One region of the Pseudoalteromonas sp. NJ631 genome, then DNA from elsewhere that is predicted to be linked to it. Evidence: predicted binding sites of a transcription regulator. Region 1 holds the regulator's gene; each other region holds the start of a gene.

Evidence for each region. Region 1 encodes MetJ, which represses methionine synthesis genes. Its sites were predicted from a motif close to TAGACGTCTAGACGTCTA; they were not measured.
Region 2: A587_RS0103985 (methylenetetrahydrofolate reductase) is a predicted target of MetJ. The motif match lies at 1,923-1,940, and genes of this name have one in related genera.
Region 3: metE (5-methyltetrahydropteroyltriglutamate--homocysteine S-methyltransferase) is a predicted target of MetJ. The motif match lies at 3,801-3,818, and genes of this name have one in related genera.

The regions. Positions count from the first base shown of each region.
Region 1 covers NZ_AKXJ01000003.1:420,768-425,507, reverse strand. Annotated here, with positions in the region: gene A587_RS0108695 (malic enzyme-like NAD(P)-binding protein) at 1-1,225, shown strand, start outside; gene metJ (met regulon transcriptional regulator MetJ) at 1,350-1,670, opposite strand; gene metB (cystathionine gamma-synthase) at 2,015-3,235, shown strand; gene metL (bifunctional aspartate kinase/homoserine dehydrogenase II) at 3,240-4,740, shown strand, end outside.
Region 2 covers NZ_AKXJ01000001.1:851,543-856,282, reverse strand. Annotated here, with positions in the region: gene folK (2-amino-4-hydroxy-6-hydroxymethyldihydropteridine diphosphokinase) at 1-43, shown strand, start outside; gene A587_RS0103990 (undecaprenyl-diphosphate phosphatase) at 40-840, shown strand; gene A587_RS0103985 (methylenetetrahydrofolate reductase) at 920-1,876, opposite strand; gene A587_RS0103980 (M16 family metallopeptidase) at 2,147-4,740, shown strand, end outside.
Region 3 covers NZ_AKXJ01000001.1:391,974-396,713, forward strand. Annotated here, with positions in the region: gene A587_RS0101910 (bifunctional diguanylate cyclase/phosphodiesterase) at 1-1,264, shown strand, start outside; gene metE (5-methyltetrahydropteroyltriglutamate--homocysteine S-methyltransferase) at 1,323-3,599, opposite strand; gene A587_RS0101920 (LysR substrate-binding domain-containing protein) at 3,891-4,740, shown strand, end outside.

The DNA of each region.
Region 1 (4,740 bases):
ACAAGCTCTAGATTATCACGAGAAGCCCGTTCCAGGTAAAATCAGTGTTGAACTCACTAAACCTGCCGAGACCGTAAAAGACTTAGCACTTGCATATAGCCCAGGTGTTGCAGAGCCAGTACGTGAAATCGCGGCTGATCCGGCGAATGCATACCGTTACACGGGTAAAGGAAATATGGTTGCGGTGATCAGTAATGGTACGGCAATTCTTGGCTTGGGTAATTTAGGTCCTTTGGCGTCAAAGCCTGTTATGGAAGGTAAGGCGCTATTATTTAAGCGTTTTGCGGGTCTTGATTCAATCGATATCGAAGTTAAGCACAACACCACCGAAGACTTCATCAATACGGTGGCAAATATCGCAGACACATTTGGCGGTATTAACCTTGAAGATATTAAAGCGCCAGAGTGCTTTGAAATTGAGCGCGCGCTAATCGAACGTTGTGACGTTCCTGTATTCCATGATGATCAGCACGGCACCGCAATTGTAACCGCTGCGGGTATGCTGAATGCGTTGGAAATCCAAGGTAAAGATATTCATGATGCGATTATTGTGTGTCTTGGCGCGGGTGCAGCCGCTATCGCTTGTATGGAATTACTGATCAAGTGTGGTGCTCAACGAGAACACATCTATATGCTGGACAGAAAAGGCGTGATCCATACTCGTCGTGATGACCTAAATGAATATAAAGAGTTGTTTGCAAACAACACGGATAAGCGTACGTTACAAGACGTGATTGCGGATGCGGACGTATTTGTTGGTGTTTCTGGCCCAGACTTACTTTCTGCTGAAGATCTAAAGTTAATGGCTGACAAGCCAGTGGTATTCGCTTGTTCTAACCCAGACCCAGAGATCAGTCCTGAAGTTGCACACGGTGCACGTAATGATTTGATCATGGCGACTGGTCGCTCGGATTATCCAAACCAAGTAAATAACGTGTTGTGTTTCCCGTTTATCTTCCGTGGTGCGCTTGATGTACGTGCAACTGCTATCAATGACGAGATGAAGATTGCAGCAGTTGAAGCAATTAGAACGATTGCGAAAGAACCTGTGCCAGCTGAAGTGTTAAAAGCGGCTGATGTGGATAATCTTGAATTTGGTCCTGAGTATATTATTCCAAAACCAATGGATCCGCGTTTGTTACCTCGTATCGCAAAAGCAGTAGCGGTAGCTGCAATTGAATCAGGTGTAGCACAAATCGATATGCCAGCTGGATATATGGGATAATACCATTGGTATTATCCAAATAAAAAAGCCTCGATTGAGGCTTTCTCTGTGGACATACAGACACAAAAAAAGCCTCGATTGAGGCTTTTTTTGTGTCTGTATGTCCACAGAGAAAGAGTAGTTATCACTCTTCGTTTATTTCAGGGATCTCCAAACCGCGCTCTTCCATTATTTGTCTTACTTCTAACGGAATACGCTCTGGATTATCTTTTCTCAAGTCTTCATCGCTCGGCAGTGGCTGACCTGTGAAGGCATGTAGAAACGCCTCACATAAAAGCTCACTGTTCGTGGCATGACGTAAATTATTCACTTGGCGACGTGTACGCTCATCAGTTAGCACTTTGAGTACATTCAGAGGTATGCTCACCGTGATCTTTTTTACTTGCTCTGCTTTCTTACCGTGTTCTGCATATGGGTGAATATACTCACCGTTCCATTTTGCCATAATTGTGTACTTGCCTCAGTTACATCAATGCCAATATGACTGGGTTCTGGTCTACATTATTCACCAACCGCATGAATATAGGGATAACCTTACGAATTAAAGATAAATCCCAAACTCAAATAGATGAATAAACTAATCCGCTATAGCGAGATAGAAGAATCTCTGCCATAGTTTTCAATAACTCAGTCGTATTAGCAACGCCTAGAGTGGCGAAATTTTATCGGTTTAAAAAAGATAGTCAAATACTAGTTATTTAGCCATTTAGCAGTATAAATGTTTTGACTTCTAGTTTCTGTTGCTCTAACCTTTTAGACGTCTAAACATCCAACTATCTAGGTGACCTTATGAGTCAAGTTAACAAATCGACGATTGCAGTGCGTCACGGTATAGAAGCTGATAAAGCACATGGGGCAGTAGTGCCACCGCTTTACCTTTCTACCACCTATTCTTTTGCCGATTTTGATACCAAACGCGACTACGATTATGGCCGCAGTGGTAACTTTAATCGTGATGTGCTTGCACAGGCACTGACTGAACTTGAAGGTGGTGCTCGTGGCATTATTACCGCCACTGGCATGGCTGCTGTTCACCTAGTAACTCAGCTACTTAACCATGACGATACGCTGGTTATTCCACATGACTGTTACGGTGGTAGCTATCGCTTGTTTACATCGCTTGCTAAGCGTGGACTGCTCAAATTAGCCGTGTTGGATCTCACGCAACCTGAAAGTCTTGCACAGCTGCAGCAGATCAAACCTAAATTAGTTTGGATTGAAACACCAAGTAACCCAATATTAAGGCTAACGGATATAGAAGCTGTCGTAAATGCAGCACGCGCTGTGGGGGCTTTGGTCGCCGCCGACAATACCTTCTTGTCTCCTGCACTACAAAACCCCATTGCCTTTGGCGTAGACGTAGTCGTGCATTCAACTACTAAATATATCAATGGCCATTCTGATGTCGTGGGGGGCGCGGTGATCGCGCGTACGCAGGAGTTGGGTGATGAGTTAGCTTGGTGGGCGAATAATATCGGTATTACCGGCGCGCCTTTTGATAGTTATCTTACTTTACGTGGACTGCGCACCTTAAACGTGCGTTTACGCCAGCATCAAGAAAATGCCCAGCTGATTGCGGAGTATTTAGAAAAGTCCCCGTATGTTAGCCAAGTTTATTACCCAGGCCTTGAGTCGCATCCTCAACACGAACTTGCGAAAAAACAACAACTCGGTTTTGGTGGTATGGTGAGCTTTGATATCAAAGGCGATCTGCAAACTTCAGCGAAGTTTTTAACGTCTCTAACGCATTTTTCATTGGCAGAATCTTTAGGTGGGGTTGAGAGTCTTATTTGCCATCCAGCGACGATGACACACGCAGGTATGGATCCGCAAGCACGTTTAGAAGCGGGAGTGGGCGACACGTTAATTCGTATTTCTGTGGGCATTGAAGATGCACAGGATCTCATTGCAGATCTGGAATCGGGATTTGCATGTATTGATGAAAGTCAGGCGAGTGATGATGCTAAGTCATTCAAGTTAACGCCTGCACATACAGTAGCGTTGTGGTGAGTAAATGGCAAAAGTAGTACATAAGTTTGGTGGTTCGAGTTTAAGCTCGCCAGAGCGTTATCAGGCGGTTGCCAAGATAGTGTTAGAGCAATGTCAACTAGGTGACAGTGTTGTGGTTTCTGCTGCAGGAAAAACAACGAATACTCTAGTGAAGTTATGGCAAAGCTTTGAGCAGCAAGATGTTCGTGCATTCAACGATGTTTTATTACAAGTTGAAAATCATCAACGAGAATTAATTGATGCTCTGTTTGTAGGTGAACAACACAGTGTGTTACTCAAACAGCTCGTCAATGAGCTGCAGGCAATCGCTTTAGGGCGAGAAGAGCATCAACTTCACTACGCGAGTTTACTTGCACATGGAGAGCTATGGTCGGCTCGTATATTAGCAAACTACCTAAACTCTCAAGGTATTGAAGCCAAAGCTATCGACGCTCGTACGTTATTTGTACAACAGGATGGGGTGTTACTACACGCCCATAATAAAGAAGCGTGCTATCGCGCAATTGATGACCACGCTATCTATATCGTTACTGGTTTTATTGCCGCAAATGCACAAGGTGAAACGGTGACTTTAGGTCGAAATGGCAGTGACTATAGCGCAACTTTGTTGGCAAGTTATCTTGATGCGGCTCAAGTATCAATTTGGACGGATACAACTGGCGTATTCAGTACGGATCCACGTAAAGTCGCCAATGCTATAAAATACACTAAGGTATGTCGTGGCCAAGCTGAATTACTCGCACGATTAGGTAATCCGGTACTGCATGCAAAAACGCTGTCTCCACTTAAAGATACCGATATAAAACTACAAGTTCGTAGCAGCTTTGATGCCGATGCACTTGGCACTGAGATAGTAAAGGCAGGCTATAGCAAAGAGAAGCGCTTTATTACCACTTTTGGACAACTTGACCTGTTACGCGTTGAGCAGCTAAAAAGTGGTGAAGTGAAACAGCTAAGCCAGCTTATCCAGCATAGCATTCATCATTTTGTTAAAGGTGGAGAGGCACACTTATTGGTGCCATCTGAATTTAGCCATGTTGTGATCAAAGCGCTAGATTCACGAGCCAATATTATTGAGTCGCAAGTTCAAGGCTTTGCTATTGTTGCACCAAGTCAGGATGTTGCTGGGTTACATCAGCAAGCTCTGGAATTATTGGATGAACATGCGATTGTCACCCGTTTTGTGCTGCAAGAGCGTCATTACAGCTTAGTGTTAAGCGATCAAGCAATTGATAGCGACCTACTTGCCATATTGCACGAACGTTTGGTCAATAAAGGCAGAGAGCTTGCTGTGATTGTGGCTGGTGTTGGCAATGTGGGTGAAGTGTTTATCGAACAATGCAAAAACCAAGTCGCTAAGCTGAGTGAGCACTTTGACCTTAAGTTGGTTGGCTTACTGCGTTCTAAGCAAATGTTGTTCTGTCCAAGCGGGTTGAACTTAGCATCGTGGCAACAGCAATGGCAAAATGAGGCCATCGAATACAATGAAGCCGAGCTATTCACTC
Region 2 (4,740 bases), on a different contig from region 1:
CCCAACTCAAAAATTATGGAAAGTGGAGTTTCCCAAGCAATGAGCTTTATTGAGATTGTCGTCCTTGCAATTATTCAAGGTCTCACTGAATTTTTACCTATTTCGAGTTCTGCCCACTTACTGCTACCTTCTCAAGTACTAGGTTGGCAAGATCAGGGTCTTGCCTTTGATGTTGCTGTTCATGTCGGTACTTTACTGGCTGTCGTTATTTATTTTCGACAAGACATTGTCGGCCTACTGGCAGGATGGTTCAAGTCATTCTCAGGTACGCACTCAAAAGAAAGCCGGCTGACTTGGTGTATTGTGGTTGCCACCATACCATTCGTGATCTTAGCTCCACTACTTAAAGATATCGTAGAAGTTTATTTACGTAGCGCTTGGGTGATTGCAACATCGACGATAGTATTTGGTTTACTGCTTTGGTATGCCGACGTGAAAGCGAAACAAATCAAAGACGAATTTGCCTTAAACTGGAAAAGCGCATTGATACTGGGGCTTGCGCAAATTACCGCTGTTATTCCCGGCACATCGCGTTCAGGTATTACCATCACCGCAGGTTTATTACTCGGGCTTGATAAGAAAAGTGCGGCGCGCTTTTCGTTTTTAATGTCTATTCCGGTCATTTCTATGATGGGGCTGTATTACAGTTTAGAGCTCGCAACGGGCGATGAAGTGGTTGATTGGGATGCACTATTAAGTGGTGCGGCACTGTCGTTTATCTCGGCTTATGCCTGCATCTTCTTTTTTCTGAAAATCATAGAGCGCATGGGCATGATGCCATTTGTCATTTACCGCTTGTTACTTGGGGTGGGGTTAATCGCTTTCTTGAGTCTAAGTTAATCTGGGCTTTGAATAATCCAGCAAGGTTAACAGAAAAGCCAGCTTGATGAAGCTGGCTTTTTCAGTTTACTAGACTGCATTAAGCAATTTGCTTTTCCGCAAGGCATAATTCCATGGTCGCCTTCAATAGCCTGTAAAGGTTTATCGATGCATCTATTTCTTCTTTGCGGTTTGTTAAGCTCTCAATATTTAAGCCAAGAGAAATATCTAGATGTGAGCAGCTTTTTAAGATTTGATCTAGATTCTCTCTACAAATACGAATTGACTCACTTAGTGTGTTTTCTGCATCTAACATGCGCCATTTGGTTGCTTCTGGTACTGAGATCCCCAGCCATTCCATAAACTGCAAGGTCTTTTCTCCACCACATGGAGTAAAGGTAAGAATAATGCGTTTTGGTGTTTGCCCTTGCTGTTTACAGGTGCGAGCATAACTCGTGATCAGATCTATGGTTGCTTGAGCGTCATACACTGCTTGGGAAACAAAGAATTGGCAGCCTTGCTCTGTTTTATCTATCAGCCTTTCGTGTTCATTACGCTTACTGGCATGGCGCTCTGCGATGGTTACACCACCCAAGAAAAAGTCATCTTGGTGATGCTTCAATACCTTATAGGCTTCAGAAAGCGGCAACTTAATATCGCCTTGTGAAGACGGGCTGCCCACTAATACTAGATTGTTCAACCCATATTGCTGTTTAGTGCTGCTTAACCAATTGCCAAAAGCTTCACTATCGCGCTGTGCCACACTTTTATACGTAATTACATCAAGGTGTGACAATTCGCGGATCAACTGGCTATATTCACACGGATCAACGGTGTGCTTAAAAGGAAATGGGCGTGGTACTTGAGTACGGCTGCTTTCATCTTGAATGTCATAGATGATCACGCCGTCGTATTCAATCTCATGTAAACGGCCTAAAAGTTTAGCGGCAATTGATTTTAGCTGTTCTGGGTCGGTGCCAATCTTAGGTGGTGTGGTACCAATTAAATATACCCCTTGGTTAGGGTCAATGATTTTCTCTTGAAGCGTTAAAGCCATAATCCTCATTCCACAAAAGCATTTCTGTATCTCTTTACTAATATAGCAGCCATTTAGACGTCTAGATAGATTTTTTTAATGAAAGAATTTCAATAATTATGAATTAATCTCAAGTGCTCAAATCAAAATTTCATATTTGTTTACACATTAGGGTGGTAAATCACCTTGGAAATTAGCGAATTAGTATGACTTTGGGGCATAATCAGGAGGTTTGCTAACGTAAGTGAACACGACTTACTTAGAATAAAAAATATGATTAGGACCAAATTCATGAAATTCAAATTACTAGCAACCAGCTTTGCCGTAAGCTTAGCGCTTAGTGGCTGCGCAGCGACGAATTCAGATCAAGCTCAACAGTCAGCTGTAAGTACTCAAGCTGCCCAATCCAATAAAGTATTCGCCCAAGATTATGTTTTGGAAGAGCTAGAAAATGGCCTTCGCGTCATGGTAGTTAAAACTAACTATCCTGATGTAGTATCGCTTCAAATTCCGGTTTCTGTTGGTTCGCGTAATGAAGTAGAAGCGGGTAAAACCGGCTTTGCTCACTTCTTTGAGCATATGATGTTCAAAGGCTCAGAAAAGTATCCACAAGACGTTTATTCGGACATTTTGAAAAACTCAGGTGTTGATAATCGTGCGTACACTACCAATGACTACACGAACTACCACTTAAATTTCTCAAAGCAGCATTTAGATAAAGTATTAGAAATCGAAGCGGATATCTTTCAAAACCTGACATACAGTGAAGAACAGTTCCGCACCGAAGCACTAACTGTGAAAGGTGAATACCTTAAAAATAATGCCAGCCCAGTTCGAAAACTGCTTTCTGCGGTAAGAAAAGAAGCATTTGATAAACATACCTATAAGCACACAACGATGGGCTTTTTTGAAGACATCGAAGCAATGCCAGATCAAATGGCCTATGGTAAAACCTTCTTTGAGCGTTTTTACAAGCCTGAATATGTATCACTTGTGATCGTAGGCGATGTGGACCCTAAAGCAACTATGGCTATGGTGAAAAAGCATTGGGGTAATTGGAAAAAGGGTGACTACCAAGCCGATATTCCTGTTGAGCCAAAGCAAGACAAAGCGCGTTACGTTCACGAAAAATATGATGGCTTACCGGGTCACTGGTTGCTAGTTTCGTATAAAGGTACTGCATGGGAGCCGAAGAAAAAAGACCGAGCGGCACTTGATCTGATCTCGCAGCTTTATTTCTCTGAAAATTCAGCGCTGTATCAAGAGCTGGTGGTAGATAAACAGCTTGCAAGCCAAATGTTTACCTATAACCCTGAAACCAAAGACCCAGGTCTTCTGCATGTTTTCATTAAAGTAGAAGATGAAAAAGATTTGGCAACAGTGCGTGATGCAATCAATAACACTTACGCAAAAGCACGCACAGAGCTGGTAGATGAAAATAAGCTTGCTGCACTTAAATCAAACCTAAAGTACAGCTTTATTAACGGCCTTGATTCATCACAATCTATTGCTTCGACACTTGCAAGCTACATGCATTTTGAGCGTGATCCTGAAGTAGTGAATGAACTGTATGCAAGTGCTGATAAAGTCACTGCAAAAGATATTCGTGATATTGCCAATAAATACTTTGTGGACAGCAGCCGCACCACGGTGACGATGTCTGCACTTGAGTCAGTCTCTGGTTTTGATAAGGAAGTTAACTTAGATAAGTTAGTGGCAAAAATGGACAAGCCAGTAACGCGTCATTTCAACGTATTAGACAAGACCAATAACTCACCGCTGGTAGATGTGAACTTTCTTTTTTACACAGGTGCTGCTGCCGATCCTGCAGGTAAAAAAGGTCTTGCTGCGCTTACTGCAGCTATGATTGCCAATGGTGGAAGTGAGTCACAATCATACAAAGAAATTCAAAAGGCGCTGTACCCGATTGCTGGTAGCTTTGGCTATCAAATCGATAAAGAAATGATTTCTTTACGTGGTCGTATTCATAAAGACAATGCTGATCAATGGTATGGCATTGTGAGTCAGCAGCTTTTGACCCCGGGGTTCAGAGAAGATGATTTTAAACGTCTGAAAAAAGAGCTAATCGACGGCATTAAGGCTGGTTTGAAAGCGTCAAATGATGAAGAGCTAGGTAAAGAAGTGCTTTATCATGAGTTGTACAAAGGCCACCCATACGAAAGCTATAACTTTGGTGATTTATCAGACTTAGAAGCAATCACTTTAGATGACGTTAAGGCTTTTTACGCTCAGCAATTTACTCAAGCTAAACTCAACGTAGGTATTACTGGTGCACTCGATGAACAGCTAAAAGAAGCGATGTTTAACGACCTTGCGGCTTTACCTAAAGGTGAAGAAGCGCGTTTACAAGTGCCTGATGCCCCTAAACTGTCTGGCCATCACGCAACCATCGTAGAAAAGAATGCAAAATCAACAGCGGTGTCTTTTGGTTTCCCAATCGACACGGTTCGTAGCAGCAAAGACTGGGCTGCGCTTTGGTTAGTGCGTTCATACTTTGGTGAGCACCGCAGTTCAAACAGCCACTTGTACCAGCGTATCCGTCAGGTGCGTGGTATGAACTATGGTGATTATGCATATATCGAATACTTCCCTCGTGGTATGTTCCAAACTAAGCCGGATGCAAACTTAGGTCGTAGTGAGCAAATTTTCCAAGTTTGGTTACGCCCACTTCGTTCTAATAACGATGCCCATTTTGCAACGCGTACCGCATTGTTTGAACTCGATAAGCTGATCAAAGAAGGGATGAGCAAAGCAGACTTTGAAGCAACACGTAACTTCTTAATCAACTTTGTGCCGCAAATGGTGGCGAGCCAAGATAGACAGCTAGGTTATGCACTTGATAGCCAGTTCTACAACACCGATGA
Region 3 (4,740 bases), on a different contig from region 1:
GGGTCTTGCCAATCGTTATTTATTGTTAGAGCGGATCAAACATGCCATTTTGAGGCTAGCGCGAGTGGAGTCCTCTAATTTGCACTGCTTGATCTATCTCGATTTAGACAGATTTAAAAGCATTAATGACTCACTTGGCCACGATGTTGGCGACCATTTCTTGATTGCTATTGTCGAGATGATAAATGGCTGTATTCGCAAAACCGACACCTTTGCGCGGCTCGGGGGTGATGAGTTTGCGATTTTTATGGAAAATGTCCAAGACAGGCAACAAGTCACTCTGCTGCTTGATAGGATCACCACGGCTATAACCAAGCCCCTTCATATAGATGGTCATGTTCTGCAAGCTTCAGGCAGTATTGGCGTTGCGTTCACTGATAACGAGTCCGATAGCGCAATTAATTTACTGCAGCAAGCAGATGCCGCCATGTACGAAGCAAAATCTTCGGGCCGGGGTCAAGTCTGCTATTTTAATAATGCCATGCGCAAGCGCTTAAAACAGCAAGCCGATATTGAAAATGATCTGCAACATGGCATAAAAAACAATGAATTTGCGCTGTATTATCAGCCGATATTTTCTCTCACGACTGGCGCTATTGTGAGCTTTGAAGCCCTTGTCCGTTGGTTTCACCCCAAAAATGGTCTCGTCTCTCCAGATGCTTTTATTCCAATTGCAGAGCAAACCGGACAGATCATTGAACTTGACTTACATTTGTTGGAATTAGCAGCCAAACAACTCAAACGTTGGAAAGCGCAAAAGCTGCCGAAGACTCGCGTTACGGTAAATGTTTCATCGCGACATTTCGCAAGCTTAGAGTTCGTTGATACAATTCAGCAACTTTATCATCATTATGAGCTTACACCTGGCTCTTTATGTTTGGAAATCACAGAATCTGGATTGATAGCAAACCTCGCCCTCGCAACCAAAATTATTCAAGGATTAGAATCCCTTGGAGTGAAGCTTTATCTTGACGACTTTGGCACTGGTTACTCTGCTTTAGGTTATTTGCACCAGCTCCCCATTCATGTGCTTAAAATTGATAAGAGCTTTATTGACCAACTAACTGAAAGAGAAAACCCGCTAGTTGATGCGATTTTGAAACTTGCACAATCACTTAACCTAACCGTTGTCGCTGAAGGTATCGAGCTCGAAACCCAGTGGCAGCTATTAAAGCAAAAAGGCTGTCAGTTTGGCCAAGGTTATATTGTTTCTAAACCACTCGCCGCAGATCAAGCGATGGCATTTTTACTGAGTAGAAACTAGATACACTCGCCACATACCTCATTGTTTGTAAACAATGAGGTATTTGAACTGGTTTAGATTAACTTCCCCCTAATTCGCTTCTAAGCTCCTTGGTTGCTGTCACCATATTCTCAAGTGCGGCTCGGGTTTCTGTCCATGCTCGGGTTTTTAGCCCACAATCTGGATTCACCCATAATCTTTCTACCGGGATTTTCTTCGCTGCTTTGTGAATTAAGTCTTTTATCCATGCCACCTCAGGGACGTTTGGTGTGTGAATATCATAAACGCCAGGCCCGATGTCATTGGGGTAGTCAAAATCTTCAAAGGCGTCGAGTAAGGTCATATTTGAACGTGACGTTTCAATTGTGATCACGTCCGCATCCATATCCGCTATGGCGGCGATAATATCGTTAAACTCCGAGTAACACATATGCGTATGGATCTGTGTTTCGTCATTCACACCACTTGCAGATACCCTAAACGCATACGCCGCCCACGCTAAGTAGGCTTGCCACTGACTGGCTTTGAGTGGCATCCCCTCTCTAAATGCAGGTTCATCGATTTGGATCACCTTAATCCCTGCGTTTTGCAAATCCACCACTTCATCTCTCAGTGCTAATGCGATTTGATTTGCGATGCTCGGCTTGTCTAAGTCATCTCTGACAAACGACCAAAATAAAATAGTCACAGGCCCTGTTAGCATGCCCTTCATCGGTTTTTTGGTTAAGCTCTGTGCATAACTCGCCCAATTAACAGTCATTGGTGCCGCACGCGAGACATCTCCCCAGATCACTGGGGGCTTAACACAGCGCGAACCATAACTTTGCACCCAACCAAACTGAGTAAAGGCAAAACCTTCGAGTAATTCACCAAAGTACTCAACCATATCATTGCGCTCTGCTTCGCCATGAACCAGCACATCTAAGTTAAGCGCTTCTTGTTCTTCAACGGCATAACGGATCTCTGCTTCCATCTGGCTTTGATAAGCATCAGCACTCAACGTACCCGCTTTATAATCACGTCGCGCCTTACGAATAGCTTGGGTTTGTGGGAAGGAGCCTATCGTTGTGGTTGGCAATAAGGGTAAATTTAGCGACTGTGCTTGTTTTTTAATTCTGGTTGCGAATTCACTATTGCGTTGGCCATCTTTTGCTGTAAGCGCTGAAACACGCTGCTGCACCTCATTATTATTCACGCGAGTAGAAGTCAAACGCGCTTTTACAGGTTTAGAATATTCGACCAACTGGGTAATATCACGCTGCTCCAATGCATTTTTCAATAATGCCAGCTCTTGTCCTTTTTGTTTGGCAAATGCGAGCCAAGACTTTAACTCACTATCAAGTTTTTGCTCTTGATCTAAGTCGACTGGCGTATGTAATAATGAGCATGAAGGAGCAAGCCAGAGATTATCACCTCGACGTTCATGAACCAGAGCAAGTTGCTGATATACACCTTCAAGATCCGAGCGCCAAATGTTACGACCGTTCACAACCCCTAGAGACAGCACGCTATCTTGCCCAACTACTTCCTCTAACGCAGCCAAGTCGTAGTTTGCCGTTACGCAGTCAAAATGTACGCCTTCTACGGGATAAGACTGGATATCTTCAACATGCGCTTGTACGGAGTCAAAATAACTGGCCAACAACACTTTTACTCCTTGCCCGCTCAACGCATCAAAACTCCGGCGCAGCGCGTCACGATAAGCATCGTCGATTTCCAGTGCTAAAATAGGTTCATCAATTTGTACCCACTCAACACCTTGCTCAGCAAGCTTGTTAAGTACCTGCTGATATACAATCAATAACTTATCTAATAAAGCCAATTTATCAAACTCTTGACCAACGCATTTAGCTAAGTAGAGGTAGGTTACCGGGCCGACCAATACGGGTTTTGCTTGGTAGCCAAGTAATTGTGCTTCTTCTACTTGAGTAAACAACTCCGTCCAAGTCAGGGAAAATTCCTGCGTTTGAGTTAACTCAGGGACGATGTAATGATAATTGGTGTTGAACCATTTCGTCATTTCACTTGCAGCACACGCACAGCCGCTAGGTGCTCGTCCCCTGCCAATCCGAAACAAAGTATCAAGATTTACCGACTCATCATTTTTGTGACGACTGGGAATCGCGCCGACAAGTAATGAAGTATTCAACACGTGATCATACCAAGCAAAATCGCCTACAGGTAGAAGGTCAACACCAGCCTCAGCTTGCAATGCCCAATTTTCTGCACGAATGCGCTTTCCTTCCGCGATTAAGTCGTCCTGCGTTAAGTCGCCCGACCAATAGCGCTCTACTGCAAATTTAAGTTCACGTTTTTTGCCTACGCGTGGAAAACCCAAGTTATGTGTTAATGCCATGATTTTAATTCCACCTAGATGTATAGATGTCTAAAAATATAATTCTCATAATCAAAAACAACAATTGATGCTTTCTCAGATTTCATATGAATAAAATTAAATTGTAATTTTTTAAAAAATTTTTACATAAGTAGTGACAACGCTGTCATTTTTAGTGCTATAGTGGATTTGTGAATTTTTGAACAATTCACTGTAGGTATTTAGACGTCTAGACATTGATAATAACTAAATAGAATCGTAATATTGAGTAATGCTGAGATTTGCTCACTTAAAATATGAGAATTGTTGATAATGATTGATATAAAGCACCTAAAGACTATCTCCACCTTGAAAGAAACTGGTTCTCTCGTGAATACAGCACGAGAGCTATTCCTGACTCAATCTGCTTTATCACATCAGATCAAAGATCTTGAGAGCAAACTCGACTGCCAGCTTTTTGAGCGCAAAACGCAACCAGTACGTTTTACCCCTCAAGGGATGTTATTATTGGAACTTGCCAACGATGTTTTACCTAAAGTTGAAGCAACCAAATGTCGGTTGAAGGAAAGCCTTAATCAACCTATCTCGCAACTCAGGTTAAGCGTGGAATGTCATGCTTGTTTTCACTGGTTGCTGCCAACAATTAAAGAATTCAATACCTTTTGGCCTGACATTAAAGTCGATTACGAACGTGGTTTTAGCTACGACGCTATTCCTGACCTTATTGAAGATGAGCTGGACTTAGTGCTTACCTCAGACATTCGAGAACCAGAACAACTGGAATACGCGCACCTTTTCGACTTTAAATTAAAGTTAATCGTTGCACCAGATCACGAATTGGCCAAGAAGGCCTATGTCACAGCACTCGACCTAAAAGATGAAACCATCATTTCTTACCCTATTCCTCGCGAGCGTCAGGACATATTTAAGCACTTTATTCAAAATGCACGCTTTGACGGTACGCTAAAAACCGTCGATCAAGGTTTATTAATCTTCCAACTGGTTAGTGCAGGTATGGGGGTTGCAGCTTTACCGGACTGGTTAGTGACACCTTATGAGAGCCAAGGGCTAATTAAATCGATTCCTCTAGGCGCACTTGGGCTAAATCGTCCTATGTATTTAGCAATGAAGAAAAGCATGAAAGATAACCCTGTTTATCGTC